3 regions of the Shewanella sp. 2_MG-2023 genome follow, and region 2 is predicted to be linked to each of the others. Evidence: predicted binding sites of a transcription regulator. Region 2 holds the regulator's gene; each other region holds the start of a gene.
The links. Region 2 encodes ArgR, which controls arginine synthesis, uptake and breakdown. Its sites were predicted from a motif close to ANTGAATANNTATTCANT; they were not measured.
Positions count from the first base shown of each region.

Region 1 (10,596 bases), on a different contig from region 2:
GCTATTTTCATCATTTCCCTTAAAGCATGAGTCACATTCCGCCTACCAGTGTGCCGTTTTGTTAATAAAAATCCAATAAGGGTTTTGTTTGACGTGGCATCAAGGCTAACAAGTCACTATAATGCTGTTCAATTATGAGCGTTGATTGCTGGTTTTGTTTTGATTGAGACGTCGATTGAACGATAATTTACAGCCAATTTCAGCTTAAAACCCAATTTAGTCACTGATCCCACACAATAGGAAATGCATATGCGTCCAAGCGACAGAACACCTGCACAATCTCGTCCAGTTACGATTACTCGTCAATTTACAGCTCACGCTGAAGGTTCGGTGTTGGTCGAGTTTGGTGACACTAAAGTGTTATGTACTGCAAGCTTTGAAGAAGGCGTACCGCGTTTTCTTAAAGGCCAAGGTCAAGGTTGGGTGACTGCTGAGTATGGTATGCTTCCTCGTTCTACTCATAGTCGTATGCAACGTGAGGCGGCTCGTGGCAAACAGTCTGGTCGTACTCAAGAAATCCAACGCTTAATCGGCCGTTCATTACGTGCTGCTGTAGACATGAAAGCCTTAGGTGAAAACACTATCGTTATCGATTGTGATGTGATTCAAGCTGATGGCGGTACTCGTACTGCTGCGATTACTGGTGCCTGTGTTGCATTAGTAGATGCATTAAACTGGGCGCGTGGTAAAGGCATTTTAAAAACTAACCCGCTTAAGTTCTTAATTGCTGCTGTAAGTGTGGGTATTTACAAAGGTGAGCCAATCTGCGATTTAGAATACATCGAAGATAGCGCTGCTGAAACTGACATGAACGTTGTGATGACTGAAACTGGCAAGATGATTGAAATCCAAGGCACTGCCGAAGGTGAGCCATTCAGCCACGAAGAGTTATTAAGCTTACTTGAGCTTGCGAAGCACGGCATTCGCGAAATTGTCGATACGCAAAAAGCGGCATTAAGCTAAAACGTATTTGATTAAGGGGCTCTGTTAATAAGAGCCCCTTTTTTTAAGCTTTATTTAGACTTAGTCATCATTAAATAAAAAAATAGATAACAGTGTTAAGGAGATAATGTGAAAGCATATCAACGTGAGTTTATTGAATTCGCTCTTGAGCGTCAGGTATTACGCTTTGGTGAGTTCACCTTAAAATCAGGCCGTACTAGCCCTTACTTTTTCAATGCTGGTTTATTTAACACGGGTCGTGATTTAGCGCGTTTAGGTCGTTTTTATGCTGCTGCATTGGTTGATTCTGGTATCGACTACGATTTAGTGTTTGGTCCTGCTTATAAAGGTATCCCGATTGCGACAACTACCGTTGTGGCTTTATGTGATCATCACGATGTGGATGTGCCTTACTGCTTTAACCGTAAAGAAGCGAAAACCCATGGCGAAGGCGGCTCATTAGTGGGTAGCGAGCTAGCGGGTAAAATCATGTTAGTGGATGATGTGATCACCGCAGGTACAGCGATTCGTGAGTCTATGGAAATCATTGCTGCACAGGATGCAAGCTTAGCGGGTGTGTTAATTGCACTTGATAGACAAGAAAAAGGTAAAGGCGAGTTGTCAGCGATTCAAGAAGTTGAGCGCGACTTTGGCTGTGACATCGTATCTATCGTTAAGCTGTCTGACTTGATTAGCTACTTATCTGAAAAACCAGGTATGGAAAAAGAGCTAGCGTCAGTGAGTGCTTACCGCGAGCAATACGGTATTTAATCCGTCTTCACTATAAGCTAAAAGCAAAAGCCAGTCATATGACTGGCTTTTTTGATTCTGTCGTTTGGCAATGCTGCCCATTTATACCGAGCAAATTAGCACTTAGATTGGTGTAAAAACTCAGCGCGGGTAGCAGGGTTTGATTTAAAAATCCCGCCTAATGCAGTGGTGGTGGTTGAGCTAGTTGAGTCCATCACGCCGCGAGATTTAACGCAGTAATGTACAGCATCCATTTTTACCGCCACATCTTTGGTTTCAAGCAAGGTTTGCAGGGCAACCAGCACTTGCTGAGTCAGCCTTTCTTGTACTTGTGGGCGCTGGGCAAAGAAACGCACAATGCGGTTAATCTTCGACAGGCCAATAATTTTGGTACGTGGCAAATAAGCGACAGTAGCGTAACCATCAATGGTTACTAAATGGTGTTCACAGGTGCTGGTGAGGCTAATATCTTGTACTCGCACCATTTCATCAACGCCCATCTTGTTATCGATGACGGTGATTTTAGGGAAGTTTTGATAATCAAGACCAGAGAATATCTCATCAACATACATCTTTGCGATTCGACGTGGTGTGTCCATTAAGCTGTCATCTGATAAGTCTAACGCCATTAGGGTTAGCACTTCTTTCATGTGATGCTCAATTTTCTCTTTACGCACTTCAGGAGTATGAGTTTGCGGCAGCATCGGGGTTTCAAGCCCTTGCTCAGTTAGTGCTGCTTTAACTTTTATTGCTGCGTCACTTAATGCCATCTTATCCTCCAACCACAATGGTCAAACTTATTACTGAGTGTATGTTATAAATCGTCTTAGTGCTGAGTTAGAGCAAATAGCCCAGTAAGCATAAGGGACGGGGATAATAACGTGATTTGAGTCAAATTAATATTATTGAAATAAAAAAAGCCGACCTTTTTAGTCAAGTACTTGGTGTTTGATGATTTTTTACAGAGCCAATTTGTTGAGCGGTAGCTATTTAGAATAAAAAACGCACTCAGTTGAGTGCGTTTGATTGGTGGTTTTCAGTCACTTGTTAGCTTAGCTACGTAATAATTGTTGCTGCACAAACTGCCACTGTTCATCGAAGTGTTCTGTCGGCTTTTGCTTAAACTCACTGCGCACGAACTGAGCTATTCTGCCTTCTGCGATAGCTAAAAGCAGATTGGCTAAAATGGCTTCGTCTAAGTTAAAACCATGGCCTTCACGTAGTGTTTTCTCACGTAATATTTGCTTGATTTGTGTTTCAATTTTGGCAAATAACCCGCTGACACGGCTACGTAAACGTTCATTTTCACCTAATAGCGCATCGCCATTCAGTACCCGTGAAATACCCGGGTTACGTTCTGAAAAAACCAACAGTAACTGCAAGACTAACTCACAGCGTTTCATGGTGTCCTTTTCTTCATCCATGATGATATTAAGTCGAGACAAAATTGCATCTTCGATGAATTCTATTAGACCTTCAAACATTCTTGCTTTACTTGGAAAGTGGCGATAAAGCGCCGCTTCAGAAACACCAACTTCCGCGGCTAATTTAGCTGTGGTTATCCGTTGGCCAGGGCTGGTTTCCAGCATGTGCGCAAGACATTGTAAAATGTGCTCACGACGATTTATTTTTGGGCTAGCCGCCATTTGTTATTCCTAGGCTTGTGACTACTTGTAAAGGTTACTTGGTACCTGAGTGACCAAATCCGCCTTCACCACGATCTGAGGTATCAAACTCATCGACTAAGGTAAATTGTGCTTGTACTACGGGGACAAAAACGAGCTGTGCTAATCGATCTCCAATTTCTAAGGTAAATGGCTTATCACTGCGGTTCCAGCAAGAAACCATTAATGGACCTTGGTAATCTGAATCAATTAAGCCGACTAAGTTACCTAACACGATGCCGTGCTTATGGCCTAACCCTGAGCGCGGTAAAATGACAGCCGCTAAGCTTGGATCTGCCACATGCACTGCAATCCCTGTAGGGATTAATACTGTCTTACCAGGCTCTATCACCATGGTGGTATCAATCATGGCGCGTAGGTCCATGCCAGCGCTGCCAGGTGTGGCATAGCTTGGTAATGGAAACTCACTGCCGATGCGTGAGTCGAGTAATTTGAGTTCTACAGGTGTTTTCATGATGTTTTTATTTTTGTCGCTATCAGAGTAAGTAATTGTTTTGCCAACGTCAGTTTATCGGTTGCAGGCAGTTGTTGACTACCGTCTTGCCAAAAAACATGTAATGCATTGGCGTCGGCATTAAATCCAAGACCTGCTATTGATACGTCGTTAGCGGCAATTAAGTCCAACTTTTTACGTTCAAGCTTTCCGCGTGCATATTCTTCTACGTTATCGGTCTCAGCAGCAAAACCTACAGTAAAAGGTCGTTTAGTCAGCGCGGAAACGCTGGCTAAGATATCAGGGTTGCGCACAAGCGCAAGCTGCATATTCTCTGATGACTTTTTAATTTTTGACTCGGCCACTTCTGCGATTCGATAATCTGCGACTGCAGCGCAACCGATAAAAATATCTTGGTTATCGACATTATCCATCACGGCATCAAGCATATCTTGTGCTGATTCAACATTAATTCTTGTCACACCTAGCGGGGTGGCTAAGTTAACTGGCCCTGTCACTAAGGTGACTTCTGCGCCCATTTGGGTGGCTGCAGTGGCTAATGCGAAGCCCATTTTGCCAGAGCTATGGTTTGAAATATAACGCACAGGGTCAATAGGCTCGCGGGTTGGGCCAGCTGTTAACAAGAGTTTATGTCCGGTTAACGGTTTAGGGCCAAAGAACTGCACTAATTGTTCGGCAATCGCTAGTGGTTCTTGCATACGGCCAGGGCCGACTTCACCACAAGCTTGATCGCCACTTGCAGGGCCCCAAACTGTGATGCCTTTGCGAGCGACATTAGCAAGGTTTTCTTGAGTGGCTTGATTGCGATACATCTGTTGATTCATCGCAGGGCATACAATTACAGGTGCTTCAGTGGCTAAGCAGGTTGTGGTTAACAGCTCATCTGCCATGCCTGCATTAATGCGGGCAATGAGGTTTGCGGTTGCTGGTGCGACAATTACGACGTCAGCCCAACGTGCTAGCTCAATGTGCCCCATTGCTGCTTCAGCTGCTGGATCAAGTAAATCAGAGGCTACAGGATGGCCTGACAAGGCTTGAATCGTCAGTGGAGTAATAAACTCCATTGCGCTTTGGCTCATGACCACACGGACATCAGCGCCGCGCTCTTTAAGGCGACGAATTAAATCAGCGCTTTTGTACGCTGCAATACCGCCACCAATTCCTAATAGGACATTTTTATTTGTCAGCATGTTGTGCTTAATCCTGCTATTCACTTTATTGCCGCTACGATATCACAATCCGATTAATGGGGGATGATCCGAATTTAAAAATTTAGACCATACTCTTTAGTCGCAAGTGGCCATAAAAGGTCGTAAAGAAAAGAGTTAACTCGTTAACCTAGATTATAGAAGCAATAAACAAGGGAGTGTTTATGGCAATTAAAGATTGGCCAGAGGGAGAAGGACCGAGAGATAAACTATTAAAGCACGGTGCAGGGCATTTATCTGATGCAGAGTTATTGGCGGTATTACTGCGTAATGGTTTAGCGGGACATAATGCGGTTGATTTGGCCCGAGGGATGATCAGCCAGTTTGGTGGATTAAGGCCATTATTTGCAGCGCCAAAATCACAAGTGTGCAAATTGGCGGGTATTGGGCCAGTAAAATATGCTCAATTACAGGCTGCATCCGAGATTTCGAAGCGAATTTTTGAAGAAAATATGCATCGAGGGCAAATTTTAATAAATCCTGATTTAACTCGGGACTATTTAATGAGACAATTAGCAGACCGATCCTATGAAGTGTTCGCATTATTATTGTTGGATAGCCAACATAGAGTGATTCAGTTCGTAGAATTATTCCGCGGAACGATTAATTCGGCATCAGTTTATCCACGTGAAGTGGTGAGCTTAGTGCTGGAGAAAAAGGCTGCGGCAGTCATAGTGTGTCACAATCACCCGTCTGGCATTGCAGAGCCAAGTCAGGCAGATCGGCAAATTACTGACAGATTAAAAAAAGCCCTCTCAACTATCGATGTTTCTCTATTAGATCATATGGTTGTAGGCGATCAAGAGATAGTATCCTTCGCTGAACGCGGGTGGATATTATAAACAATGCTTGATCTTAGTTTTGTTATCGTGTATAAAATGCGCCCTCTTTGTGCCTCGGGCGACGGCCACACGAGGCACATAAATGCTCGAGCGTTTTAAAATTGTTTTTGGAGAAGATTGACATGTCAAGAGTATGCCAAGTTACTGGCAAGAAGCCTATGGTTGGTAACAACCGTTCGCACGCTAAAAATTCGACTCGTCGTCGTTTTTTACCTAACCTACAAAACCACCGTTTTTGGTTAGAAGAAGAAAAACGCTTCGTGCAACTACGTGTATCTACTAAAGGTATCCGTATCATCGACAAAAAAGGTATTGAAGTTGTAGTTAAAGAACTTCGTGCCCGCGGCGAGAAGGTATAATAGAAAATGGCTAAATCTAAAGGTAATCGTGAGAAGATCAAATTAGTATCTAGTGCTAAAACTGGTCACTTCTACACTACTGAAAAAAATAAGCGTAACATGCCTGAAAAAATGGAAATCAAGAAATTTGATCCAGTTATTCGTCAGCACGTTATGTACAAAGAAGCTAAAATCAAGTAATTGATTCGCATCTTTTAAAAAGCCCCTTTATTGGGGCTTTTTTTTGGCCTTTTTTCAGTTAACCAGCCCTAGCTTTTATTTGTATAAGTACGCTCTCGCTTTATCAAAACTTTAGTCAGCGTCACTGAAACTCACCTTTAAAACTAGCAAGATATCTTTACAGCCGTTGAATTTACTAATCCAAGTTTGGTAGTCATTCTGTCATCTTATGGGACTAGGCTGCCGATTAAGTGGCTGATGTCTTCTGTTTCACCACAATAGCCTGATTAAAATGACCTAGCAGCGCACAGGTTGACTAGAGTCATAAATCATACGGTGTGCCCTTCGTTTGAATAGTGTGTGCAAAAATGTGTTAACACTGACGAATGGTCGCCTTATTCTGTTGCTATTGTTGATGTGTTTAAACAAAGCAAATGCGACTTGTTTGAATAGAGTGGAGATGATTGAGCAGTAAATTGTTAGCCGTAATCAATAAGTATTCACTCATAAAAGAATAAAAAGTCTTAACTAGACCAATATAATGCTTTTAAAGTGAATTTAAATGCAATATTATTGATTAATTATATTGTTGGCGAATTCGCTAATGAAACCGATTAGTTTACTTGTTAGGGGTTAATGTGCCTTTGAGAACCACAGAACTTGTTGATGGCTTCCGTCATTCTGCGCCGTATGTCAACGTACATAGGGGTAAAACCTTTGTTGTCATGTTAGGCGGTGAAGCGCTATTACATAACCAGTTCCGCAGTATTTTAAACGATGTTGCGCTGCTGCATTCATTAGGCATTAAAGTGGTACTGGTGTATGGCGCTAGGCCGCAGATTGATGCAGCGCTTCATGACGCAAACATTGAACCGAGTTATCACAACGGCGTTCGTATTACTGATGAAGACTCGCTAAAGGTCATTAAACAAGTCGCGGGTGCAGTGCAGTTTGATATTACCGCTCGGTTATCAATGAGCCTTGGTAATACGCCGATGCAAAATGCGCAAATCAACTTAGTCAGTGGCAACTTTGTTATCGCACAGCCTCTAGGTATCGATGATGGTGTAGATTTTTGCCTAACGGGTAAAGTGCGCCGTATTGATACCCAAGGGCTTGAGCGTCAGTTGAATAACAACTGTATTGTGTTGATGGGCCCTATGGCGGTCTCAGTGACTGGTGAGTGCTTTAACTTAACAGCGGAAGAGGTTGCCACCAAAGTTGCGATAAAACTGAAAGCAGACAAGATTATCGGCTTTAGTAGCACCCACGGTATTTTAGATCAAGCAGGTGAAGTGATTGCTGAGCTGATGCCAAATGGTGCGCAAACTATTTGGGATGAAATGAACCAAGCAGGGCAAGCTTGTGTGGGCACAATGGCGTTCTTAAAGGCCAGTATTGATGCTTGTAGAAACGGGGTGCCACGTTGCCACTTAGTTAGTTTTTTAGAAGATGGTACTTTGCTGCAAGAGCTGTTCTCTCGTGAAGGTATTGGCACCCAGATTGTTACTGAAAGTGCTGAACGTTTAAGGCGGGCTAACATTGGCGATATCGGTGGGGTATTGGATTTAATCCGCCCATTAGAAGAGCAAGGTATTTTGGTGCGTCGGTCACGTGAGCAACTTGAAATGGAAATTGAACAGTTCATGCTGATTGAGCGTGACAGTTTAGTGATTGGTTGTGCGGCTTTGTATCCTTTTGAAGAAGACAATGCTGGTGAGTTTGCATGTTTAGTGGTGCATCCTGATTATCGTGATGCGGATCGTGGCAGCGTGTTATTGAATAACATTATTGGTCAGGCGAGAGTGCGCGGTTATTCACGCTTATTTGCATTAACCACGCGTAGTATTCATTGGTTCTTAGAACATGGCTTTAATATCGTTGAAGTTGATGCTTTGCCGAATGTGAAAAAACAACTTTATAACTTTCAGCGTAAGTCTAAAATTTTAGCGTTAGATTTATAAACCTAACAAATTTGACGTAATAAATGCCACTTCATGGTCATACATGGGTGGCATTTTTGTTATGCTCGACAAAACTATCAGCTCGCTATTAGCACTTATAAGCCTTTGGAAAAATGATGAATATTGAACTTGCAGGACTCTCTAGTAATGCCATGGCGAATTTTATTGGCTTGTTAATTGGCCTAGTGCTGTTAACGATACTGCTCAAAGTAAAAAAATTGCCGAGTGCGGCGTTTTATTCAAGCTTAGGGATTATTATTGCAGTTTTCGCTTTGTTTTCGGTCACCATGTATCAATCGAGCCAGGCAAGGGTATCGGTAAGTCAGTCGGGTGCTGTTGAGGTGAATATTCCATTATATGGTCAACACTTTGAGGCGGGCGAGGTGGATTTGCAGCAAGCGCAGTTAATAAACCTATCACAAGCGCCTCAATTCACCCCTAGTAGACGAACTAATGGATTGGGTCTGACTGGATACTCTTTAGGTTGGTTTACGCTTAAAAACGGCGATAAAGCCTTAGTATCGGTAACAACTAATGAAGGTGTGCTGCTTGTGCCAACTGACAAAGGGTATTCGCTATTATTGTCAGTGGAAAATCCGCAAGCAGCAATGGCTAGCATCACTGCGTTGCTAGATTAAGATTAAGTCTGCTTTAAACGTCGTCTGCGTTGCAGTGCCATGTCAGTGGTAAAGATCAGCAGTGCACTCCAAATAAAGCCGAAGGTAATGCCTTTTTCAATATCAAAGGGTTCGTTGTATAAAAATATCGCCAGCACAAACATGATACTTGGGCCGATATATTGGAAGAAGCCCAGCATGGATAATGGAATACGCATCGCAGCCCCTGCAAAACACAGGAGTGGCACTGTAGTGACAATACCGGCAGCGATAAGGGTTAAGTTCATCGTCAGATCATTGGTAAAGATGTTTGCTGTTGCCGTATCTAATGTCAGCATTAAATAGCCTAACGCCACCGGCAACAAAATCGCAGTTTCAACCAGCAAACCGGTTTTTGCATCAATGTTGACCTTTTTACGCAATAAGCCATAAAAACCAAAAGAACAGGCTAAAGCCAGCGATACCAGTGGAATTGAACCAAACGAGATAAGTTGGATCAGCACTCCAATACTGGCAAGCGCCACTGCCACCCATTGCAGTTTTCTAAGTCGCTCAGATAAGAACACCATGCCAAGTAACACATTGAATAATGGATTAATAAAATAGCCTAAGCTTGCATCTAGCATGTGGTCATTATTAATCGCCCAAATAAAAATCAGCCAGTTAACAGCAATCAGTACCGAGGTTACGGTTAACACCAGCAGTTGTTTGGGCTGTTTCAGAACGAGTTTCAGGCGCGAAAATCCACCGATAAACTGCATTAAGATAATGATAAAGAAAAATGACCACACAACACGGTGAGCCAAAGTTTCAAATGCAGACACATCGCTTAATAATTTAAAATAAAGCGGCGCAATTCCCCAAAGGAAATAGGCACAAATGGCAAGGGCAATGCCTTTACGGTGTTCAAGATCTTGCATGGAAACCAACTGCGCGGAAATAAAGAAAGGGCGATTGTAGGTTGCTCGGGATGATCACTCAAGTTATTAGCGTAATCATTTATTTCATGATGTCTCTCAGGTACGTGATGAACTAGTGCAATATTACCCAAGTTCATCATATTAGCGCCTAGTTCCTTATATTAAACCATCACATTAGCCGACCATATAAGTGCCCGTGCCAAATGCTAAATGGGTGCCTTCTTCGTTATGCAGTTCCATACGGCATACTGAAACGCGGTTTCCTGAGCGAATAACACAACCTGTGCCTGTGAATACTTCACCGCGACCAGGGCGTAAAAAGTCTACACGCATGTCGATGGTACCTAAGGTGGTTAAGCGTTTTTCTAATTGCTCTATTGTCCAATCTTCTCGACTTGAAACTAACCCAGCAAATGCGGTTAACCCGCCAACCACATCGAGCAAGGTGGCTGTGACACCGCCATGGAGAATATTTTGATGTATATTGCCGATGAGTTCAGGCTTCATTCGAATGACAACCTCAACACCTTCAGTGTCGTAGCGTTTAATATCTAATCCTAAAAGATTATGAAATGGCACATGCTTATCAAAAATTTCAGCCACTTGTTTTAGGGCATTTAATTGAACTTCCGTGGTCATAGTTAGCCTTTTTATTGTTATTTTATCTGTAAAAACATGCTTTTAATTAGCTAGGGT
Region 1 covers NZ_JAUOSO010000017.1:34,099-44,694, reverse strand. The annotation lists gene Q4600_RS16480 (2-dehydropantoate 2-reductase) at 1-11, opposite strand, end outside; gene rph (ribonuclease PH) at 250-963, shown strand; gene pyrE (orotate phosphoribosyltransferase) at 1,072-1,713, shown strand; gene folE (GTP cyclohydrolase I FolE) at 1,809-2,462, opposite strand; gene slmA (nucleoid occlusion factor SlmA) at 2,745-3,338, opposite strand; gene dut (dUTP diphosphatase) at 3,373-3,831, opposite strand; gene coaBC (bifunctional phosphopantothenoylcysteine decarboxylase/phosphopantothenate--cysteine ligase CoaBC) at 3,828-5,021, opposite strand; gene radC (DNA repair protein RadC) at 5,204-5,881, shown strand; gene rpmB (50S ribosomal protein L28) at 6,004-6,240, shown strand; gene rpmG (50S ribosomal protein L33) at 6,247-6,420, shown strand; gene argA (amino-acid N-acetyltransferase) at 7,044-8,363, shown strand; gene Q4600_RS16425 (PH domain-containing protein) at 8,480-9,001, shown strand; gene rarD (EamA family transporter RarD) at 9,004-9,900, opposite strand; gene Q4600_RS16415 (thioesterase family protein) at 10,075-10,539, opposite strand.
Region 1: a site for ArgR is predicted at 6,951-6,968, ahead of argA (amino-acid N-acetyltransferase). Genes of this name have one in related genera too.

Region 2 (10,596 bases):
TAAGATGCGTAATTTTTTTCAGGTGAGTACGTCAGCAAAAAGCGCGGGAAACCTTTACCTATGGTCGAGGCGACAAATTCCACATTATCAAGCTCAACTGCGATGCTCTCCATGCCTTCGACAACCGTTTGGGTTTCACGTATATCCGTGCCTTCAGGCATCCAAACATCAACTAAGAACATCGGAGTCGTTGAAGGTGGAAAGAAGGATTGTTTAACGTATGCAAAACCATAGATAGAGATACAAAACGCAATCACTACTGAGATAACACTGACCCAGCGAAAGCGCATACATAGATCGAGGAGCATTTTATAAAACACAAAAAATGCGCCGCCATAAGGATCTTTTAACTCACCTTCTACTTTCTCACCCTCTGCGCCAAAAAATAGCTGCGCAAAGAAAGGCGTAATCGTAATTGCGGTAATCCAAGATAAGAATAACGAGAACAACAATACCCAGAATAGCGAACCGGCAAATTCACCTGTCGAGTCAGGCGATAAGCCAATAGGGGCGAATGCGGTGATCGCAATCACTGTTGCACCTAACAGTGGCCACATGGTTTGCTTTACAATAGCTTGAGCTGCTTCTAGTGTTGTTTGCCCTCGTTGCCTGCCAATGAGGATTCCCTCAACAATCACAATGGCATTATCCACCAGCATCCCCAGTGCAATAATAAGCGCACCTAATGAGATCCGCTGCAGCTCAATTTCGGCTTGTAGCATCAACATAAAGGTACCTAGGCAGGTTAAAAATAAGATTAACCCAATTAAGATACCGGACTTGAAGCCCATAAATACCAGTAACACCCCGACCACAATCACCACTGCGGCAATCAGATTCCACACAAAGCTGCCAACTGAAGCGTCCACTTCGTTTGGTTGGTTGTACATGGTTTCAATGACCATCCCAGCTGGGCGGACACTTTCAATGCTCGCCAGTTTGGCATCAATCGCTTTACCAACTTCAACTACATTCACCCCAGTTGAAAATGAAATACCGATATTAATGGCATCGTGTTGATCGAATTTAAGTAGATTGGTTGGAATGTTTTGAAAGCCACGAGAAACCGTTGCGACATCTTTCAAATAGATAAGCTTGTTGCCCTGGGTGCCAGGAATAATTAATTCTTCAAGCTCGCTGACGGACTTAAATCCGCCACTGGTGCGGATTTTTAAGTTGTCGGCTGACACTCTGATATTACCCGCATCAGACACCATATTTTGCGAGTTAAGCAAATTTTGGATTAATGAAGGGTCAATGTTAGAACTAGCTGCTTTGTTCAGTGACATCTCAACAAAGACTTGCTCTTGCTGATTACCTGCAAGGGAAACTTTACCCACACCTGGGACTAACTCAAGTTCACGTTTTACATAATCAACATAATCGAGAATATCGCGGTAGCTATAGTCTGCTCCGCTGACCATCAACATGATGCCGTATACATCACCAAAGTCATCATTAACGATCGGTGTTTGAACCCCTGGCGGTAAACTGGCTGACATGTCGTTCACTTTACGACGTAATTCGTCCCATATCTGCGGTAGCTCTTCTGGGCCATAGATGTTTTTCATGGTCACGGTGATTTGTGACATACCAGAAGTACTTAATGAGCGAATGTAATCCACATATGGCAAGGCTTGAATCGCCTTTTCAATGGGATATGTCACTTCTTCTTCAACTTCTGTTGAAGTCGCCCCCGGATACAGCGTTACCACAACGGCATCTTTAATCGTAAATGGTGGATCTTCTAACTGACCAAGACCGGTGAATGCCATTAAACCGCCAATCAATAAGATTAAGGTAAACATCCAACTGATAACGGTATTTTTAACAAAGTAACCTGCAATATTCATAAGACACATTCCTTTGTTTTCGCTGTTAGTAAGTCACTATTGTGGCCATAAGAGCCCATTAATATTCCCATCATTTAGGCTCCTTCTATCAGCTTTACACGCTGACCTTTCACTAACCTTGCGGCGCCAGTCGTAATAATCGTCAATCCATCTTCAAGGCCACTGGTGATTTCAATATCATTTCCGACAATCACCCCTAGCGTCACTGAGCGATATTCAATTGATTTATCACTTGGGTTATAAAGCCAGACACCACTTGCTTGGGTATTGATATCGCTACCGTCTTGCATGACCACAGCTTCAATAGGCACTAGATACTCTCGATTATAGGTGTATGTCATATCACTTAAGTTGACTTCGACTTTGGCAGGCATACCTTCCAGTACTTTGTACTTAGGGTCTAAATCGACCGCTATGGTGGCAATGTAAGTTGATGTTAGTGGGTCTTTTTCGGTATTAACTTCAAGTAAACGCCCTTCAAATGTCGTATTAGGAAACGCTTCAAAGCTCACTTTAAGTCGTGCCTGCTGCTTTCTGTCCTCTTCCTTTTTAGACACTGCAATCAGTACGTCAGGGATTTGCACATCGACTTCGATTCGCTCAACCTTTTGCATGCTCAATACCGACACTCCCGGTTGAACATTTTCAAAAGATTCCAAAAATACATCACTGACAATGCCTGAAAATGGTGCTCTAAGTTCGGTATACTGCAAATAGAGTTCAGCTTGTTTCTCTTCCGCTTTAGCCACCAAATACTGTGCATTCATTTGATCATACTCAGATTGTGCCATCAGCTTACTATCAACCAGCTGTTTGCCTCGCTGGGCTTGCTTATAACTGACTTCTTTTCGGGCTTGTCGGTCACTCAATGCGATTGTAAAATCCCGTTTTTCTAGCACTGCAAGCAGCTCGCCTTTTTCAACCACTTTGCCTTTGGTTGCAGGTATTCGCTCAATTCGTCCTTCGACTCGAAATGACAGGTTAGTTAAATCCTGCGCTCTTGCAACGCCATTAAACTCCCTGATCACTTCATTATTAGCACGGGGTAAAGTGTAAGTTTTTACTAAAGTTTCAGTTGGCTCTATGGTCACTTTCGGCGTACATGCTGTTATAGCAATAAGGCTTACTAATACCGCTAAGGTGTTTCTCACTTTATGACTCACCAGTTTATGAGAAGAAAATCTCTTATGAGTAGAAAGTTTCTTATGAGGAGAAAATATCTTATGAGTAGAAAGTATCTTATGAGGAAAAAGTGTCTTCATCTTATAATCCTCGCTCTTTAATCCATTTAACCGCAGACTGACCATCCTTGAGCTCGCTTGCTCCAGCAACCACTAACCAATCACCATCATTTAAACCTGTCATTAATCGAGTGCCTTGTAATGTCACAGCCACTTTTTTAATCCGCTTCTCTTCTGGTAACCAAACAAATACGAAAGTATCTTGGTTTTCTTTAACCATTGCACCAGCTGGAATTTTGGGGTGAGCATCGGCCGTTCTCGCGGGCAGTTTAACTTTCACCTGCGCTGACATCCCGGGAAGTACATTAAGTTCATCTGGCATAGGTAAAGTAAGAATGATGGTGTAACTGCTGGTCGTTGGATCTGCAACCGTGTTTAGCTCTTTGAGTTTTGCCGCATACCAGTGATCGCGACTATCAAATTTCACTTCGATATTATTGATATCTTGTAAGCTCTTATCTGATTTTTGTAGAAATCCAATAAACTGTTCGGGTAACTGAAAGCTAATATCTGCTGCGGACTCAGTGCGGATCCCCATCACCTCTTCTTGCATTTGCACAAACTCAAACTCACGCTTCATCCGCTTAGAAATCACCCCTTGATAGGGTGCGATTAAATTAGTGTACGTCACGTCAGCTTTAGCTTTATCCAACGCTGCTTGGGCAATAGTGTAATCACTCTTTGCTTGGTCATAATCATTACGAGATACAACACCTTGCTCAACCAAGGACTCATTACGCTCAAAAAGTACTTTAGCCAATTCAAACTGCGCTTGGGCGACGGCTAATTGCTGCTGGTATATATCACTATCCAGTGTCGCCAAAATATCACCCGCTTTGACAGGATCACCGGGTCTCACCAATATTTGGGCTATTTCACCTGACACACGAAAAGATAAAGCCGCTTTTTCAGATGCTTTAACTTCTCCTGGCAAAAAACGCTCACGGTATTCTGTGCCGATATCGACTTGTTCCACTTTGACAGGTCTTGGAATGCTAGAAACACTAGTGGCTTCATCGCTGCTTGCAGCGGAGGCGGAAAAAGTAAAAAGACAGGAGAACGTCGTGGAGGTTATGAGTAAAAAAGAAGCAAACTGGTTGAGTTTCTTCATATTTTGTTCCATCAAAAAGTGAGCAATTAACTCGATAGTAACACTCAATACCTTGGCATTAAAGGTGCGCTGATACTCATAAGAGATCTATTGTGTGACATTGAGCGTACCCATAATGACTATTAATAAATCTGAAAGAGGTCTCACAATGGAATTAAGGATTTTTTACGATAGCGCGTGCCCATTGTGCAGTAATGAAATGGAGCAACTTAAAAAGTATGACCGCTTGCATAAAATTGAACTGGCGGATCTAAATCAGCAGGGTTTTGAGCAAAAGTATCCTCATATTGATTTAAGTGTGGCTAATAAGATATTACATGCTGAAACCAACACGGGTGAAATCCTTACAGGCTTAGATGTGACAGCTAAAGCGTGGGCTTTAACCGGCAAGCACAAATGGATACAGTTACTCAGGTTGCCTTGTGTCAAGCCTTTTGCAGATATCGCTTATCGAGGTTTTGCTAAAAATCGCTATAAAATTTCTTACTTATTAACAGGTCAACAGCGCTGTGAAACAGGCAGCTGCAACCTAAAATGAATCAATCAAGTTACTTGAATCCATCGAGTAACTTGAATACATCGAGTAAGCAGACTCAATCGATTAATAAAGCAACCTAGGTGGTGTCAATGCTCAACAGCACTCAATCAGCCATCATCATTGGCGCATCATCAGGTATTGCAAGCGCCATTGTTGATCAATTAATTGCAAATAATGACATCGAACAAATCATTACTGTCAGTCAAAGTACCCAATACCAAGCTACTGTGACTGATGCGATTAAGAATAAGGTTAATCTGCAGCATATGGTTTCAGATTATACAGCTGAAAGCATAGCAAAAATTTGCGATTCCTTAGCCCCAATCAAAGGCCATATCGTTAACGTGTTTATCTGTAATGGTAGGTTACACAATCAAGTTGATAAGCAAGCCAACGGCAGCTCTACTGCTGAGGTTCAATCCCTGACAAGTTCAAAAGACACAACATCGAGCCCATTACTTGCGCCAGAAAAGCGCTTAGAAGAGATTAATCCAGAATCGATGCAGGCACTATTCCATTCAAACACCATAGTGCCGATGATGTGGCTGCAACAACTGACTACATTGCTTAAAGGCAAACAGCCTTGCATCATAACGGTATTAAGCGCCAGAGTGGGCAGTATCAGTGATAATCATTTAGGCGGCTGGTATAGCTATCGAGCATCGAAAGCGGCATTAAATATGCTAATCAAAACCACTGCAATTGAATATGGCCGCAGAGCTAAAAACGTCAAACTGATTGCGTTTCATCCTGGTACCACAGACACTGATTTGTCAAAACCATTTCAACACAACGTACCCGAAGGAAAACTGTTCACAACTGAATTTGTCGCACAGCAATTACTGACGATTCATCAAGGGTTATCATTCAATCGTGAAGCGGAATTTCTAGACTGGCAAGGTAAAACAGTGCCTTGGTAAACAATACTTTGATAAACGGTACCTTGGTAAACAATACTTTGATAAACAGTAGCTTGATAAACAGTAGCTTGATAAACAGTAACTTGATAAACAGTAACTTGATAAACAGTAGCTTGATAAACAGTAGCTTGATAAACAGTAGCTTGATAAACAGTAGCTTGATAAACAGTAGCTTGATAAAGGTACCTTGATAAAACTCTGTGACGCCAAGAGCATGATGGTACTTTTACTAAAAATTCAATCATCAAACAGGCACAAAAAAGCGAAGCATTACGCTTCGCTTTTTAAGTCAATAAGCGAAATGCTTATTTAACGAATTCAACACCTAGATTGATATCGCCTTTTAGAGTATCAAGCATTGCATCACGAGCATTGGCTTCAAACGCGCTAACTTCGCCGTATGGAAGAACTTTTTCAACGCCGTTTTTGCCTAGTACTACAGGCTGTGCGAAGAATTCAGCATGTTCACTGCCGCCATCTACGTATGCACACTCAACAACGTTTGCTTCACCTTGAAGACCACGTACTAATGATAGACCGAAACGACATGCCGCTTGACCCATTGAAAGTGTCGCACTACCGCCACCCGCTTTAGCTTCAACAACTTCAGTACCCGCATTCTGGATACGTGTAGTAAGTGCTGCAACTTCTTCATCAGTAAAGCTTACGCCTTCAACCTGTGAAAGAAGTGGAAGAATAGTCACACCACTGTGGCCGCCAATAACGTTAATGTTTACATCAGCAACGTTTAGACCTTTAAGGTCAGCAATGAAAGTTTCAGAACGGATAACATCCAGTGTAGTAACACCGAATAAACGATTCTTATCGTAAACACCTGCTTTTTTAAGTACTTCAGCAGCAATTGCAACCGTAGTGTTCACTGGGTTAGTGATCACACCAATTAATGCTTTAGGGCAAGTCGCTGCCACTTTTTCAATCAAGTTACGAACGATACCCGCGTTGATGTTGAAAAGATCTGAACGATCCATACCTGGCTTACGTGCAACACCAGCAGAGATTAACACAACATCAGCGTCAACTAATGCAGGCGTTGGATCTTCGCCAGCAAAACCAGTTACTTCAACGTCTGTTGGGATGTGGCTTAAATCGACAGCAACACCTGGAGTAACAGGAGCAATGTCATAAAGAGACAACTTTGAGCCTGCAGGAAGTTGAGTTTTTAATAGTAAAGCTAGGGCCTGGCCAATACCGCCAGCAGCACCAAGTACAGCTACTTTCATAATTATCTCCAATAACGTTCTAGTGTATGACTTCTAAATGTATGATTCGCAGTTTGTGACATAGATCATATTTCTTGTGGCGTCACATTACTGCATCAGCGAGACAATTTCAATTATCCGTTAGTGGAGTAAGGTGAATTACTTATTCTATGATATGTATATAAATAATCACTGATTTAGCCATTTACACTGTAAAGTGAATTTTTATTCACCGATTTAGCTTATTTCTTGACTTGTGACGTTTATCTATTCAAAATGAACCCGTTTTGTGAATATATTGTATTCATTTTAATTATTACTATAAGACGAAAAAAATATGCCAGCGACCAAGAATCAGGATGAACTCGTTAGAACGTTTAAGTCGATACTAAAGGAAGAGCGCTTTGGTAGCCAAAGTGAGATAGTTAACGCGCTGCAAGCAGAAGGTTTTGGCAATATCAACCAGTCAAAAGTTTCACGTATGCTAAGCAAGTTCGGGGCCGTACGTACTCGAAATGCTAAACAAGAAATGGTGTACTGTTTACCTGCAGAATTAGGTGTTCCTACCGCAGGTAGCCCAGTAAAAAACCTCGTCCTCGACGTTGACCATAACCAAGCAATGATTGTGGTTCGCACCAGCCCTGGCGCTGCACAGTTAATCGCTCGCTTATTGGACTCAATAGGTAAGCCTGAGGGGATTTTAGGAACGATTGCTGGAGATGACACTATTTTCATTTGTCCAGCTAGCATCAAGACTATTGACGATACACTGGAAACGGTTAAGTCACTGTTTAATTACAGCGAGTAATTAAACGATATCGGCGAACTAACCGATGTAAGACGGGAAGTCAGCCAATAAAAAAGCAATGCCATCGCATTGCTTTTTTTGTGTCTAATAGCTAACAACTAAACAGGTTAGTCATTAGCAAACTGAGCTAAGAAATCTAATGAAGGGGCGAAAAAAGATGAGCCCGTTAATGCTTTAGTGAATTGCATTAAATGATCATGGTTACCATGGCCATCACCGTGCACCATACTGCGAAGCATTTCTTCAAAATGAGTTGGCTTGCTACAAGTCGAGATAAACATTAACCCTTGCTCTCTTAATGAACCAAACGGCATGCTTTGACGTAGGATTTCCATTGACTTACCATCAGCGTCTTTTAAGTTAACGCGTTTAATATGGCTGGTTAATGGCTTATCTTCAGAAGCATATTCAATATCATCTTGCTTTGTTCGGCCGATAATATCTTCTTGTTTCTTCTGTGGTAGGCGATTCCACTTACTTAAATTATGAGCATATTTTTGCACATGCACATAACTGCCGCCTTTAAATTGATTATCTTCATCAGCGACTAGCGCAACTTCTTGGCGACTACGCCCTTTCGGGTTTTCAGTGCCGTCAACAAAGCCTGTTAAATCACGGCTATCCATGAAACGGAAACCACGTTCTTCTTCAATTAGCTCAACCAAACCTTCAAACATTTGGCTAATTTCATTGGCAACTAAATGCAAAATATCATAACGATCACAGCGGATATGCATGAATAAATCGTACTCAATGGCAGGAGCATCACGATTCCCCTCTTGCATCGCTGGGAATGGACGCAATTGAGCTGGACGCTGTTCACCATAAATAGTGTCCCAATAGTTAGCACCAATAGCGACAAAACCATTAAAGGCACTGTCTGCATATTGATCTGATAACTCATAAATATATTGGGCTACATTGGCTAAACAAGGACGCAGTTGAGCTTCAACGCCGTCATTTGCATTAAACATCAAGTAGACGCTATGCAAATTTCCTTCAGCACAAACTCCTAACTGTTCGCGAGGCATATTCTGTGTTTCCATGTTGGAATCAACCACCTTTGACAATAATAAGATGCTAATATTGTAAGGTAGTTGAGCAATTTATTCCTTATGCTCTATACGATAATTAACCAATTTAGACTTAGGTCACTAAAATATCACTAAAGGGTGTGCCGATATGGATAAATTCACTTTCTGACCAAGCTTCAATGCAGTTAATTGACTTCTCACTTCGAGCGTTTGTAACCCTACTTTAACCCAATAATGACAAATTGTACCCAGAAAACGCCTTTCGACAATTTCACCATGCCCTTGAGATGCTGGTTGTAAATCAATTTGTTGCGGTCGTAGCAGTAATTCACCTTGGCTATTAAGCGCGAGGTTTAACGTTTTAGTACTCTCAATTAACCCTAAAACCGAAGAGACCTGAGTTGGGCTTTTAACCGTAACAGTTAAATAGTTGCCCTCGCCTAAAAACTCAGCCACATAACGCTCAATAGGTTCAGCATATAGCTCTTCAGCTAACCCATGCTGAACAATGCCGCCTTCTTTAAATAAAGCTAACTTATCAGCAAATACAAATGCTTCATCTTTACTGTGAGTAACAAATACTGCGCTAACGTTACGCTGCTTAAGGATTTGCCTAATTTCTAACATCATTTCGCTACGTACTTGCGAATCAATATTTGAAAAAGGCTCATCGAGTAATAGCAGTTCTGGCTGATAAGCCAGCGCGCGGGCAATCGACACTCGTTGTTGCTGGCCACCCGATAATTCATGAGGGTATCGCTTACCTAACCCTTCAAGTTTAACCAGTTGCAACATATCTTCTAGGCGTTCACTGCGTTCTTTTGCAGTTAAGTCTTTTACTCCAAAAAGAATATTGTCGCTCACGGTTAAGTGTGGGAATAACGCATAGTCTTGAAATATCATTCCAATGCCGCGATTTTCACTCGGGACAAACACACCGTCAGCACTTAGCGACTGACCATTGATAGCAATACTGCCTTCACTAATGGCTTGCAGTCCGGCAATCGCGCGAAGCAATGTCGTTTTACCGCAACCACTGGGGCCCAAAAGAGCCACGATTTCACCTTGTTCTAAAGTCAGATTTAATCCTTTGAGAATCACCTGTCCTTGGTAGTCACTTTTTACATTTTGAATGGTCAATGTGGACATATCAGCTCTCTTGCTCCAATGAACGGTTTAGGTAAATCAACGGGATAAGCCCAACAATTACAATCACAATAGCAGCTAAAGCACCATGTTCGAGTTGCTCATCTGAAACGAATTGAAAAACATGGGTCGCAAGGTTTTCAAATCCAATAGGACGTAGTAATAATGCCGCAGGAAGTTCTTTCATGCTTTCGATAAAGACCAGTAACGCGCCAGCAAATATACCTTTACGCAGTAAAGGTAAGTGCACGCGCCATAATAACTGTCGTGGCTTTTGCCCCATGGTAATACTGGCCATATCTAATGAAGGCGATATGCGTTTATAGCTGTTTTCAATACTCCCGATTGAAATCGCCACAAAGCGAACACAGAAAGCAAAAATCAACGCAAACACACTGCCGGTAAATAGCAGGCCTGGTCCACGGGCATCAAAATAGTCATAAATATCATTAATCGCGAAATCAAGATAGGTTAATGGCACTAACACACCGATAGCTAATACGGTGCCAGGGATCGCGTAACCTGTGCTGCTTAACCGAGAAGGTAAAATGTCACTTTTACGCGGGCTCACTCGCCTAATAAACATCATCAGTAAGGCTAAAACAACGCAGATAAAGCTCACAACAGCGGCAATGTATAAGCTATTAAAACTGTATTGCCAAAAACGACTGTTCCAGCTTTCATCGAAATAGTCGATGGCATAACCCGCAAGCACCATAAATGGC
Region 2 covers NZ_JAUOSO010000006.1:215,464-226,059, forward strand. The annotation lists gene Q4600_RS08505 (efflux RND transporter permease subunit) at 1-1,853, opposite strand, end outside; gene Q4600_RS08510 (efflux RND transporter periplasmic adaptor subunit) at 1,928-3,004, opposite strand; gene Q4600_RS08515 (efflux RND transporter periplasmic adaptor subunit) at 3,117-4,205, opposite strand; gene Q4600_RS08520 (thiol-disulfide oxidoreductase DCC family protein) at 4,354-4,743, shown strand; gene Q4600_RS08525 (SDR family NAD(P)-dependent oxidoreductase) at 4,833-5,663, shown strand; gene Q4600_RS21175 (pentapeptide repeat-containing protein) at 5,702-5,854, shown strand; gene mdh (malate dehydrogenase) at 5,969-6,904, opposite strand; gene argR (transcriptional regulator ArgR) at 7,221-7,691, shown strand; gene Q4600_RS08540 (Dyp-type peroxidase) at 7,799-8,737, opposite strand; gene Q4600_RS08545 (ABC transporter ATP-binding protein) at 8,846-9,874, opposite strand; gene Q4600_RS08550 (iron ABC transporter permease) at 9,876-10,596, opposite strand, start outside.

Region 3 (10,596 bases), on a different contig from region 2:
TTTTCAGCTTGTTGCAGAATGAGTGAGCCTTCACCATCAACCACTTCCGCAGTTGCTTCTACTTCTCTGTATGCTGGTAAACAATGCATAAAGAAGTTAGCGCCCACTTTTGTCATCAGCCCAATGTTTACTTGGTATGGTTTAAATTTAGCTTCAATCTCTGCCATTGAAGTGTCATCACCCATAGAGATCCAAGTATCAGTATAAATCGCATCTTGCGGCCCCATTTCATTAACGTCTGAGGTCAAAATAAGCTGACCGCCATGTTTAGCCGCTAATGCTTGAACTTCACAAACTACTTGGCCATCAGGGAAATGCCCTGGAGGACACACGACTGTCATCGTCGCGCCCAGAATCGCTGCGCCATACATCAAAGAGTGAGTGACATTATTACCATCACCTAAGTAAGCGAGTTTTACTTTGCTTACATCATCAAACTTTTCAGATAAGGTCAGAAAATCAGCTAAACCTTGGCACGGGTGGTATAAGTTACATAAGGCATTAATAACAGGAACTGAAGCATGTTCGGCTAAGCCCGCAATGGTAGTATGCGAAAAGGTTCTCGCGACTATCGCGTCTGCCCAACAAGAAATATTAGTCGCAAAATCTGAAACAGGTTCACGTTTACCTAATGCGCCATTTTGCTGATCAAGATAAACAGCATGGCCACCGAGTTTATTAATACCAATGTCAAAGCTAACGCGGGTTCGCAGCGAAGGTTTTTCAAACAGCATTACGACACTTTTGCCTGCTAATGCTTGGTTGTAATCTGCTGGATTAGCTTTAATTTTTTTCGCTAACGCTAATAAATCGAGCAGTTCTGTTTGCGACAGATCTTTTATTGATAGTAAATGTTCCATGAGTGTTGTACTCCTATGGCTTAATTTGGGTGCCAACGGACTGTCCGTTCGTTAAGGCAATTAATTGTTGAGGTTGTTTCCAAGATGCAACTTGCACTGGTTTACCCATCCACTGAGCAACTTCTAATGCCGCTTCTACTTTGACCTTCATTCCTTTTTCTATCACGCCTTGCTGAACTAAATCTGAAATCTGTTGTTGATTTAGCTCAGTAATTAACTCTTTATTGCCATCTAATACACCTGGTACATCAGATAACAGCACTAATTGACCTTCAACTAATTTGGCAAGTGCTGTCGCAGCTTGATCTGCATTGACATTGAGCATTTCACCTTGCGAAGAGACAGCAATCGAGCTACAAATCGGCAGCCAGCCCTGTGATAGTAAATAATTTAAATAACTAGGGTCGTTCGGGGATACTTCACCTACTAAGCCTAGGTTTTCATTTTTTATTGATGCATGAACAGTATTACCGTCCGCTAAACTCATACCCACTGAAACAATGCCAGCCTCAATGGCTGCAGCTTGTAATAACTTGTTAGCTGTTCCAGCTAGTGCACCAACAACAATTGGGATTTGATCGGCAGGTGTTACCCGTAAGCCATCAAGCTTAATCGTTTCTTTTCCGTTTGCAGTTAATTGCTCATCCACCAAGCAACCACCACCATGAACAAAAATAACCTTTTGCTTCTGTGACATCATTTCTGCGACAACAGACATTAACTCTGCCATGCCTGAAGCTGATTGTAATAATGCGCCGCCCACTTTAAGCACAATAACAGGCTTGTTATTTGACATATTGTTACTTCCTGTTAAAGACCAAAGTGAATTTTAATGCACTGTAAGCCTTGGCTAGCAGCACCTTTCATTAAGTTATCGATTGCACTGGCAACCACAAGGTAATTGCTTTGCGGATCATATTTCCAACCGACGATACAATTGGGTGTGTTAACGACATCATCAACTTTAGGAAATTGATTATGCTTCACACTGACTAACGGGCAATCGTCATAGATTTGATATGCTGCAGCAATATCAGCTTCGGTTGTCCCTTTGGCTAATTGCACAGTAATCGTAGCTAAAATCCCACGTTTAAAATTACCTAAATGCGGCGTAAAAATAACTTCTTGCCCTAATTGCGTGGCAATTTCAGGTTGATGCCTATGACCTAAAACGCCATATGGCGTTAAGCTCACCTCACAAAAACTGGTATGCAACTGTGCTTTTCTGCCCGCGCCAGTCACACCACTGACGGCATTAATCACTGGATATGCGTCAGTTAACATTGGTTTTAAAGGTTTAAGCGCCGTTAATGATGCTGTTGGATAACAACCAGGAACCGCAATCATTTTACTTTGTGCAATTTGCTCATGATTCCATTCAGCTAAACCGTAAACCGCATCAGCGAGTACAGCAGCTTGTGTGTGCTCAAAGCCATACCATTTAGGGTACTGCTCAACATCAGCAAAACGATACGCACCACTTAAATCAAATACCGCTAAGCCCTGTTGATAAAAGAAAGCAGCAAGTTCTAAGCTAACAGAATGTTCAGTGGCAAGTACCACAGCATCAGCTTGCTCGACAATGGTCTGTTTTTCAGCAGCAGATAATGGAGACAAAGGAATTTGAATATGTTGATAAGTCGGATACAAGTCCGCAAGTAAACGACCTTTATCAAGACTGTTCTCTGACACGTACAAGCCTTGAATTGATAATGACGCGTCAGCATCAATAAGAGCGGTGATTTGTGCGCCGGTATAACCACTTGCACCAATAATTGCGATATTTTTCATTATTTTGTCGTCTTTAAGTAAGTAAAATGTTGAAGATGAATCAATACGTGAGCAGGGCGCTCGAGAATAAAACTATCGTCGAAGATAGTTTACCTTGGGATCTGTTACAGTGAGTTGAATCGCAATTAAATACATATCTATAATTCTTAAATCGTTATCAAGTTATGGTGAATACCTTAGCTGTTTGCTAGACTAACACAAATTATTACTTATGCAATAATAATGAATACATATTTTATTGCGATAGCTAAAAAGGTTCCTATGAATTCATTGCCAGAACTAAAAGATGCTTTTAAAAAGCTGATTGCACTACCATCTATTAGTGCATTAGAAGCAGAACAGGATATGAGTAACCATGCAGTTATTGAACTTCTGCAATCTTGGTTTTCAGAGATGGGTTTTGACTGCACGGTACATACTGTTGCTGACAGTCGTGGTAAGCAAAATTTGGTCGCGACCATTGGTTCAGGTAAAGGTGGGTTATTGCTGGCTGGACACACTGATACAGTACCTTTCGATGAAGGCCGATGGAGTCAAAGCCCATTTGAGCTAACCGAAAAAGATAATCGCTGGTATGGGTTAGGTACCTGCGATATGAAAGGTTTTTTTGCACTCATTATGGAAGCACTCAAAAGCATACCTTTGCATGAGTTAAAACGTCCGCTACATATTTTTGCAAGCGCCGATGAAGAAACAACGATGAATGGTGCTAAAGCATTTGCGGATGCTAAAAGTATTGCGCCTGACTACGCCATCATTGGGGAGCCCACCAGTTTAAAACCGGTATATATGCATAAAGGGCATTTAGCTCAAGGGATCCGAGTGATTGGCCGCAGCGGCCATTCTTCTGATCCTGCTCGTGGTTTAAACGCCATCGAAATCATGCATCAAGTGGTTGGCCAACTAATGAAGCTTAAACAGCATTTAAGTGAGAATTATCGCGAAGATGCTTTTAGTGTGCCTTATCCAACCATGAATTTTGGTCATATACATGGTGGTGATGCCGCCAACCGTATATGTGGTTGCTGCGATTTACACTTAGATATTCGCCCTCTTCCTGGGATGGAATTAGCCGATTTAGAATTAATGGTGATTAACTATTTATCTGAAATTAATAAGCAGTATCCAGGCAGTATCGAAATATCGACTTTATATCCTGGTTCTGAGTCATTCGCTGGCAAAGTTGATAGCTACTGGACAGAGTTAGTCGCTGAAATATCTAACACTCAAGCTGAAGTCGTCAATTATGCCACCGAAGCACCCTATATTAAACAGCTTGGCTGTCAAACTTTGGTGATGGGACCAGGCAGTATTAATCAAGCCCACCAGCCAGATGAATACATTGGCTTAGAGTATTTAACGCCAACTGTTGAGTTAATGAAAAAGCTTATTTATCAGGCTTGTATTAAATAGTTGTGATGAACATCAGCGTTAATCGATTATGTATTTTAATTAATAGAAGAAGCCATTGACCGATACCCTCGCACCTCGCTATTGTGCTAGCTAAAGTCTGATATTGTAACGGCTAATTAAGTTAACTTATGGAGTAATTATGGCAGAGCAAACCGCCGACATGTACGCTTCTTTGCGTTCGAATGTGAGTAGCTTAGGGCAGATTCTGGGTGATACGATGCGTGATCACCTTGGCGAAGCATTTCTCGAAAAAGTAGAGCAAATCCGTATTCTTGCAAAAGAGTCCCGCCAAGGCGACGCTGACTCAAGACAGCAAATGCTCACTTTATTGAATTCCTTACCAGACGAAGAACTGGTTCCTTTTGCGAAAGCCTTTAACCAATTCTTAAATCTAGCCAATATTGCAGAACAATTTCACACCATAAGCCGTAACTGTGACGAGCTAGTTTGTGTGCCCGACCCAGTAGAGCAGTTGCTTGGAAGAATGCTTAATAGTAATGCCAATGAACAAGATGTTATCAATTGCTTAAAGACACTTGATATTGATTTGGTGTTAACCGCGCATCCAACAGAAATCTCCCGCCGAACATTAATTCAAAAGTATTCGGCCGTTGTCGATTGCCTAACTGAGCAAGAAAATAAGCAATTAACAGAGCGAGAAAGAAATCAATCTCATTTAAGATTACGTCAATTGATTGCCCAAATTTGGCATACCAATGAAATTCGTAATGAGCGACCAACACCTGTCGATGAAGCTCGCTGGGGGTTAAGCACTATTGAAGCTTCTCTATGGCAGGCAGTACCTGACTTTTTACGCCAATTAAATGATCACGTAGAAGCTAAAACAGGTCAACAAATTCCAGCAGATATTTGCCCTGTTAGATTCTCAAGTTGGATGGGTGGCGATAGAGATGGTAACCCATTTGTCACCTCCGTCGTGACTGAGGAAGTCCTTTTACGGAACCGCCATGCAGCGGCAAGATTATATTTAAAGGATGTAGTTTCATTGGTTAATGAACTCTCCATGGAAGATGCCAACGCTGAGTTAATGGCACTCGTTCCAAACAGTAAAGAGCCATACCGCGATGTATTAAGGCACCTACGTCATAAACTCCGTAACACGATTGACTACCTAAATGCGCGCCTTGAAGGCCATCAAGTCGACGTAAACTATAATGATTTGGTATGGGAACTAGATGATTTAAAACAGCCACTTGAATTGCTTTATCGCAGTTTGTCAGAGTCAGGCATGCGTTTAATAGCCAATGGCTTATTACTCGATATGTTGCGCCGTTTAGCCTGTTTTGGCATTCATATGCTGCGACTAGACATTCGCCAAGATGCCGAACGTCATAGCGATGTCATCGCTGAGCTAACTCGCTACTTAGGCATGGGTGATTATGACCATTGGGACGAAAATGAAAAACAAGCCTTCTTGCTCAGAGAGCTCACCAGTCGTCGCCCATTGATCCCTTCTGCTTGGCAGCCTTCTGCTGACGTTCAAGAAGTCATTAAAACGTGTCAGCTAGTCGCAACTCAACCAGCTACGGCACTGGGCTCGTACGTTATCTCAATGGCGAGTAAACCTTCTGACGTGCTAGCTGTATTATTGCTATTAAAAGAAACGGGCTGCCAGCATCCAATGCGTGTAGTGCCATTGTTTGAAACATTAAGCGATTTAAACACTGCCGCTGACTGTATGACAAAATTACTCGATATTGATTGGTACCGTGGTTACACCAAAGGTATGCAAGAAGTAATGATTGGTTATTCAGACTCAGCGAAAGATGCTGGTGTCATGGCAGCAGCTTGGGCGCAATACCATGCTCAGGAACAACTCGTCGCTGTGTGTAAAAAAGCTGACGTTAAACTAATGCTTTTCCATGGCCGCGGTGGCTCTATTGGTCGTGGCGGCGGGCCAGCTCACAAAGCAATTTTGTCTCAACCTCCGGGCTCAGTTGACGGTCGTATCCGAGTTACTGAACAAGGTGAGATGATCCGCTTTAAATTCGGCTTACCCAAAGTTGCCGTACAAAGTTTAGCGCTTTACACATCAGCTGTAATGGAGGCGACTTTATTACCTCCTCCAGAGCCAAAACAAGAATGGCGTGATTGCATGCAGCGTATTGCGGATGACTCAGTTAAAGCTTATCGCGGAATCGTTCGTGAGGAGCCTGATTTTGTGGCTTACTTCAGAGCTGCAACCCCTGAAGTGGAGCTAGGTAAACTGCCTCTTGGTAGCCGACCAGCTAAAAGAAGAGTTGATGGCGGGATTGAAAGCCTTCGCGCTATTCCTTGGATATTCGCATGGTCACAAAACCGATTGATGTTACCTGCTTGGCTTGGCTCTGGCGAGGCATTAACTGCGGCAAATGAGCGTGGTGAAACTGAGCTTTTAAAAGAAATGGAACAACAATGGCCATTCTTTGAAACCCGCATATCAATGCTAGAAATGGTTTATATGAAAGCAGAGCCTAACCTAGCACGATACTATGAAAGCACGCTGGTCCCAGAAGATTTACATCATTTAGGTAAAAAGCTCCGTACGAGTCTACAATTAGGTACTGAAGCAGTATTATCTTTAACGGAATCAGAAGAGTTAATGTCGCATACTCCGTGGAATAGAGAGTCAGTTAAGCTTCGTAACCCTTACATTGACCCGCTAAACTTTTTACAAGCAGAACTGCTAAGCCGTACTCGTAATGAAGAACAAGCTTCAAAGCAAGTGGAGTTAGCACTAATGCTCACCATTGCTGGTGTAGCAGCAGGAATGAGAAACACAGGATAATGACATTGTTCAAAACAATACTAATCTGTTGCATGTTGTTACTGACTGGCTGTGCTAGTCAGTACAGTATCACTGAGTCGGAAGTAGAAGATTATCTTAATAATGAAATGCATTATGAGGTCTCTCAAGGTAATCAAATCTTCGGATTACAACTTAAGCTCAATGATATGGAAGTAGAATTAGGTCATAAACCAAATACTATTTCTGTTACTGCATTAACTGAGATGGGGGTAAAAAATCCCTTTAAGTCAATCTCAGCAGATATGGAAATCACTTTTGAAGCAGAGCCATGGTATGACGTAGAAAGTAAAAGCATCTTTCTAAAGAAGCTCGACTTGGTTAGCGTTAAATCTGAGCCTGCAGATATTGAACAGATGCTTAAACCGATTACGCCACAATTAATGATATTTTTGCGAACGTTTTTGGAATCACAGCCCGTCTATGTGCTCGACACCAATGACTCCAATCAAGCACTAATGGCTTCGATGACTAAAGCCATTGAAGTACAAAAAGGTAAAATCGTGATTAAGTTCTAACATTTTAATTTGAACTAACCTACGTTATTTTAAAAGCGCCAACTGGCGCTTTTTTATGTCAGTAATCCCATAAAGGAAGAGAAAACCATGTTAAAAATGAGCAACTAAGTGACAAAGTACACCTGCAACTAAAACGCCGGTAACATGAAAACTCAAAGTAAGCAGCTAAGTTCTATTAACAAAACATCGTCTACTTTCAATAAAAACTAGCCACATTAATCAAAGATCGAAAGGATTAAAAGTTTTTGACCGGCTCAACCACCAAGGTGCTAGTGTGCACAGGGTTTTCTGACTGCATATACAAATCTCGCACTAGCTTAAAATCTAGCTCCAATTCGGTGACATAAAAGCCGTCTATCGGATAAGTCTTGACCACTTTGGCTCCCTTGATCACACCAGAAACTTTAATCTTGGTGGCGATATTATTCAGCGAATGACCTTGTATTGCTGTTTGCGAATTAAGCTGCAGTCCGTAGACCTGTTCGGCTAATTCTCTATATGCCAAGATTTTTGACGCTTCCATAGCCATTAAAATCTGCTCTGAACGCATTTCTGCAGGTTGCTTCTCAATAGGTGCATAACCTACAGCATTTAAAACAGGAAAATCAGTTGGCTGATATTGCGCTGGTTGACTATTTAAAGCTTCACAACCACTTAATATAAACCAAGTCATAAGAAGTATTATTTTCATATTAATTACCAATAGAATATTTCATAAATAAATCAAAAAAACAAATAGAATATACTTAACCCGTGAATTAAACACTGCACGATTCTACGCAATAAAGATATTAAGCACCTTTATCATTATCATCTGAAAGAAAAGAACTAACTCCTGCTGCAATACCCCCAGCATTAGTTTCTGTAAAATAATCCATAATTAATTTAATCGCTGTAGAACCTGCACCAACATAATCAGAATAAATTAAACTACCTGCTAATGTCGAAGCTGGGCTTATTTCAGTATCGGTGGTTTCTTGATAAATATAAGATAATATTGGGGTATGATTTAAGATATTCACTGAATCGATAACATCTTTTTGATCAAAACCGTCTTCACCAAAAGAGAATTTATAAATATCCTCACCAATATTAGATTCTTCTGGTGTCGCATTACTTTTTAGCGAGCTTACTTCTTCGGAACTGACCTTAGCTGAAACTAATGTATTTTCGCCTACTGCATTGGTGACAGCAGTTTTGAGCATACTGGTTTGTAATGATGATAATAAGCCTTGTTGTAACTCCGTAATCATACTGCTATTCATATTTAGCGATAAGATACTTGAATTACCTAGCCCAGTCTCAGCCAGTATTTGTTGCTGCAAAGAGTCTACCGAAAATATTTCAGAGGTTGAACTAGAGTCAAGCACAGCACTGCCGACACTCTTAACTTTAGAGACACTTGTCAGAATATCAGCAAATGTATCGGAGTCACTACTCGATTGGGATTGAATTATTGTATCAGATTTGATTAATTCAGTTGATCTAGAGAGTGCAGACAAAGATTCTTGCTGAGTCATAATAGTATTTAACCAAGTAAAGTTAGAATAGACTTTTAAAATATTTCATTCATCAAAAACATGCTTAAATATAAATACACATGCAAATTTATAGTATACAATTAATAATACAAAGCCAATACAAATGACACAGTTAATAGCAAGCAAGTATAAACCCCACCAAACAATATATATCCACAACAAATCCATATATTACTTTTCAAATATAAAAACTTTAAAACAGATGCAACACCTCACACAAACAATATATATCAATAGTTAGTAACAAATAACATTAATATTAGTAAATAAGCGTAAAGATAATGAAGTTACTGTGTAGAAGATAGATATCATAGTTCAATTGACGTTAAAATTTATAAAACCCTCAACACAGTTGTTCAGAAATGAAATTAACAATCACGTTTGCAGCATTCATTCTATTAAGTATGTCAGCTTGTACAACGACTGAAGTCGCTGAAATAAAAGTACCGACTAAAGAAAACACCACAGTTAATGTTATTGAAACGGATGACGAAGTGATGAAAGGGGATCCTCAATATCGCCCTGTCAGAAATAATAATATTCAACAGGCGCAGCAAATTACTGGCTCAATATTTAACCCTGACAGCGTATATGATATTTATCAAAACAATAATCGTTATGATATTGGTGATATGATCTTAATCAGATTAAATGAAGAGATGACGTCGAAAAAATCAGTTAGCTATACCAGAGATAGCTCCAATGATTTCGAGTTATCCCCCAATATTACCGCTGGTAATATCAACATCGATGAGAACAATCTCAGCGCCGATTACTCTCAAGATAAAAGCTTTGATAGCTCCTCTGCAAGTAATCACAATAACTCTCTCTCTGGTACCATTACTGTTGCAGTAAGAGAAAAACTCCCTAACGGTAACTTAGTCGTTGCTGGGGAAAAGTGGCTAAAACTGAATAAAGGCGACGAATATGTGCGCTTTTCAGGTGAAATTAGAGTGACAGATATTGGCTCGGATCATTCAATTGATTCAAGCATGGTCGGAAATACAGTGATTGAAGTCAGTGGCAAGGGAGAGCAACAAGACAATCAAGATCCATCGCTAATTTCTAAACTGCTTAATGTGTTTGGCTAATCAATGAAGCAAATACTATGTGCAATATTAATGCTCTGCTTACCATCAATGTCCTATGCACAGTGGTATTTAGGCCAAGCATCAATTCCCTATGACGGTGATGATTATAATGACGTGCGTAAATTAGCTATTGAACAAGCAATTGAAAACGCCTCACTTCAAGCAAGTAGTTACATTAGTATCGAAAATACGGTAAGAGATGGCATTCTTACGAGTAGTAAAAGCAATATTGTATCGAAACAGCAAATCAGTGAGATTGTCATTCTTAATGAAACGATAACCGCAGGTAAGTTAACCGTTAATCTCAAGGTGAATCTTCATTCTAAATCGAATTGCATTAAAGATGCTTATTCCAAACAGCTAATCATTGCCCAGTTTCCTTTGATGACCCCTGAACAGGCTGCGCCTGGTGATATATACACTTTGCCATTTCATGTAGCCTCTAGATTCAAAAACGAACTCAGCAACCAACCAAGCGTCTTTGTTGAAGAACTGATACCTCAGATGGTGTTTAAGCCTGTGACCAGCTTTGACAGCATAAATCTAAAGACCATTCAAAGTATCTCACATAGGTTG
Region 3 covers NZ_JAUOSO010000018.1:92,508-103,103, forward strand. The annotation lists gene Q4600_RS17150 (ornithine carbamoyltransferase) at 1-860, opposite strand, end outside; gene argB (acetylglutamate kinase) at 874-1,656, opposite strand; gene argC (N-acetyl-gamma-glutamyl-phosphate reductase) at 1,671-2,651, opposite strand; gene argE (acetylornithine deacetylase) at 2,913-4,064, shown strand; gene ppc (phosphoenolpyruvate carboxylase) at 4,204-6,852, shown strand; gene Q4600_RS17175 (DUF1439 domain-containing protein) at 6,852-7,388, shown strand; gene Q4600_RS17180 (LPP20 family lipoprotein) at 7,624-8,079, opposite strand; gene Q4600_RS17185 (hypothetical protein) at 8,180-8,908, opposite strand; gene Q4600_RS17190 (flagellar basal body L-ring protein FlgH) at 9,292-10,020, shown strand; gene Q4600_RS17195 (flagellar assembly protein T N-terminal domain-containing protein) at 10,024-10,596, shown strand, end outside.
Region 3: a site for ArgR is predicted at 2,873-2,890, ahead of argC (N-acetyl-gamma-glutamyl-phosphate reductase). Genes of this name have one in related genera too.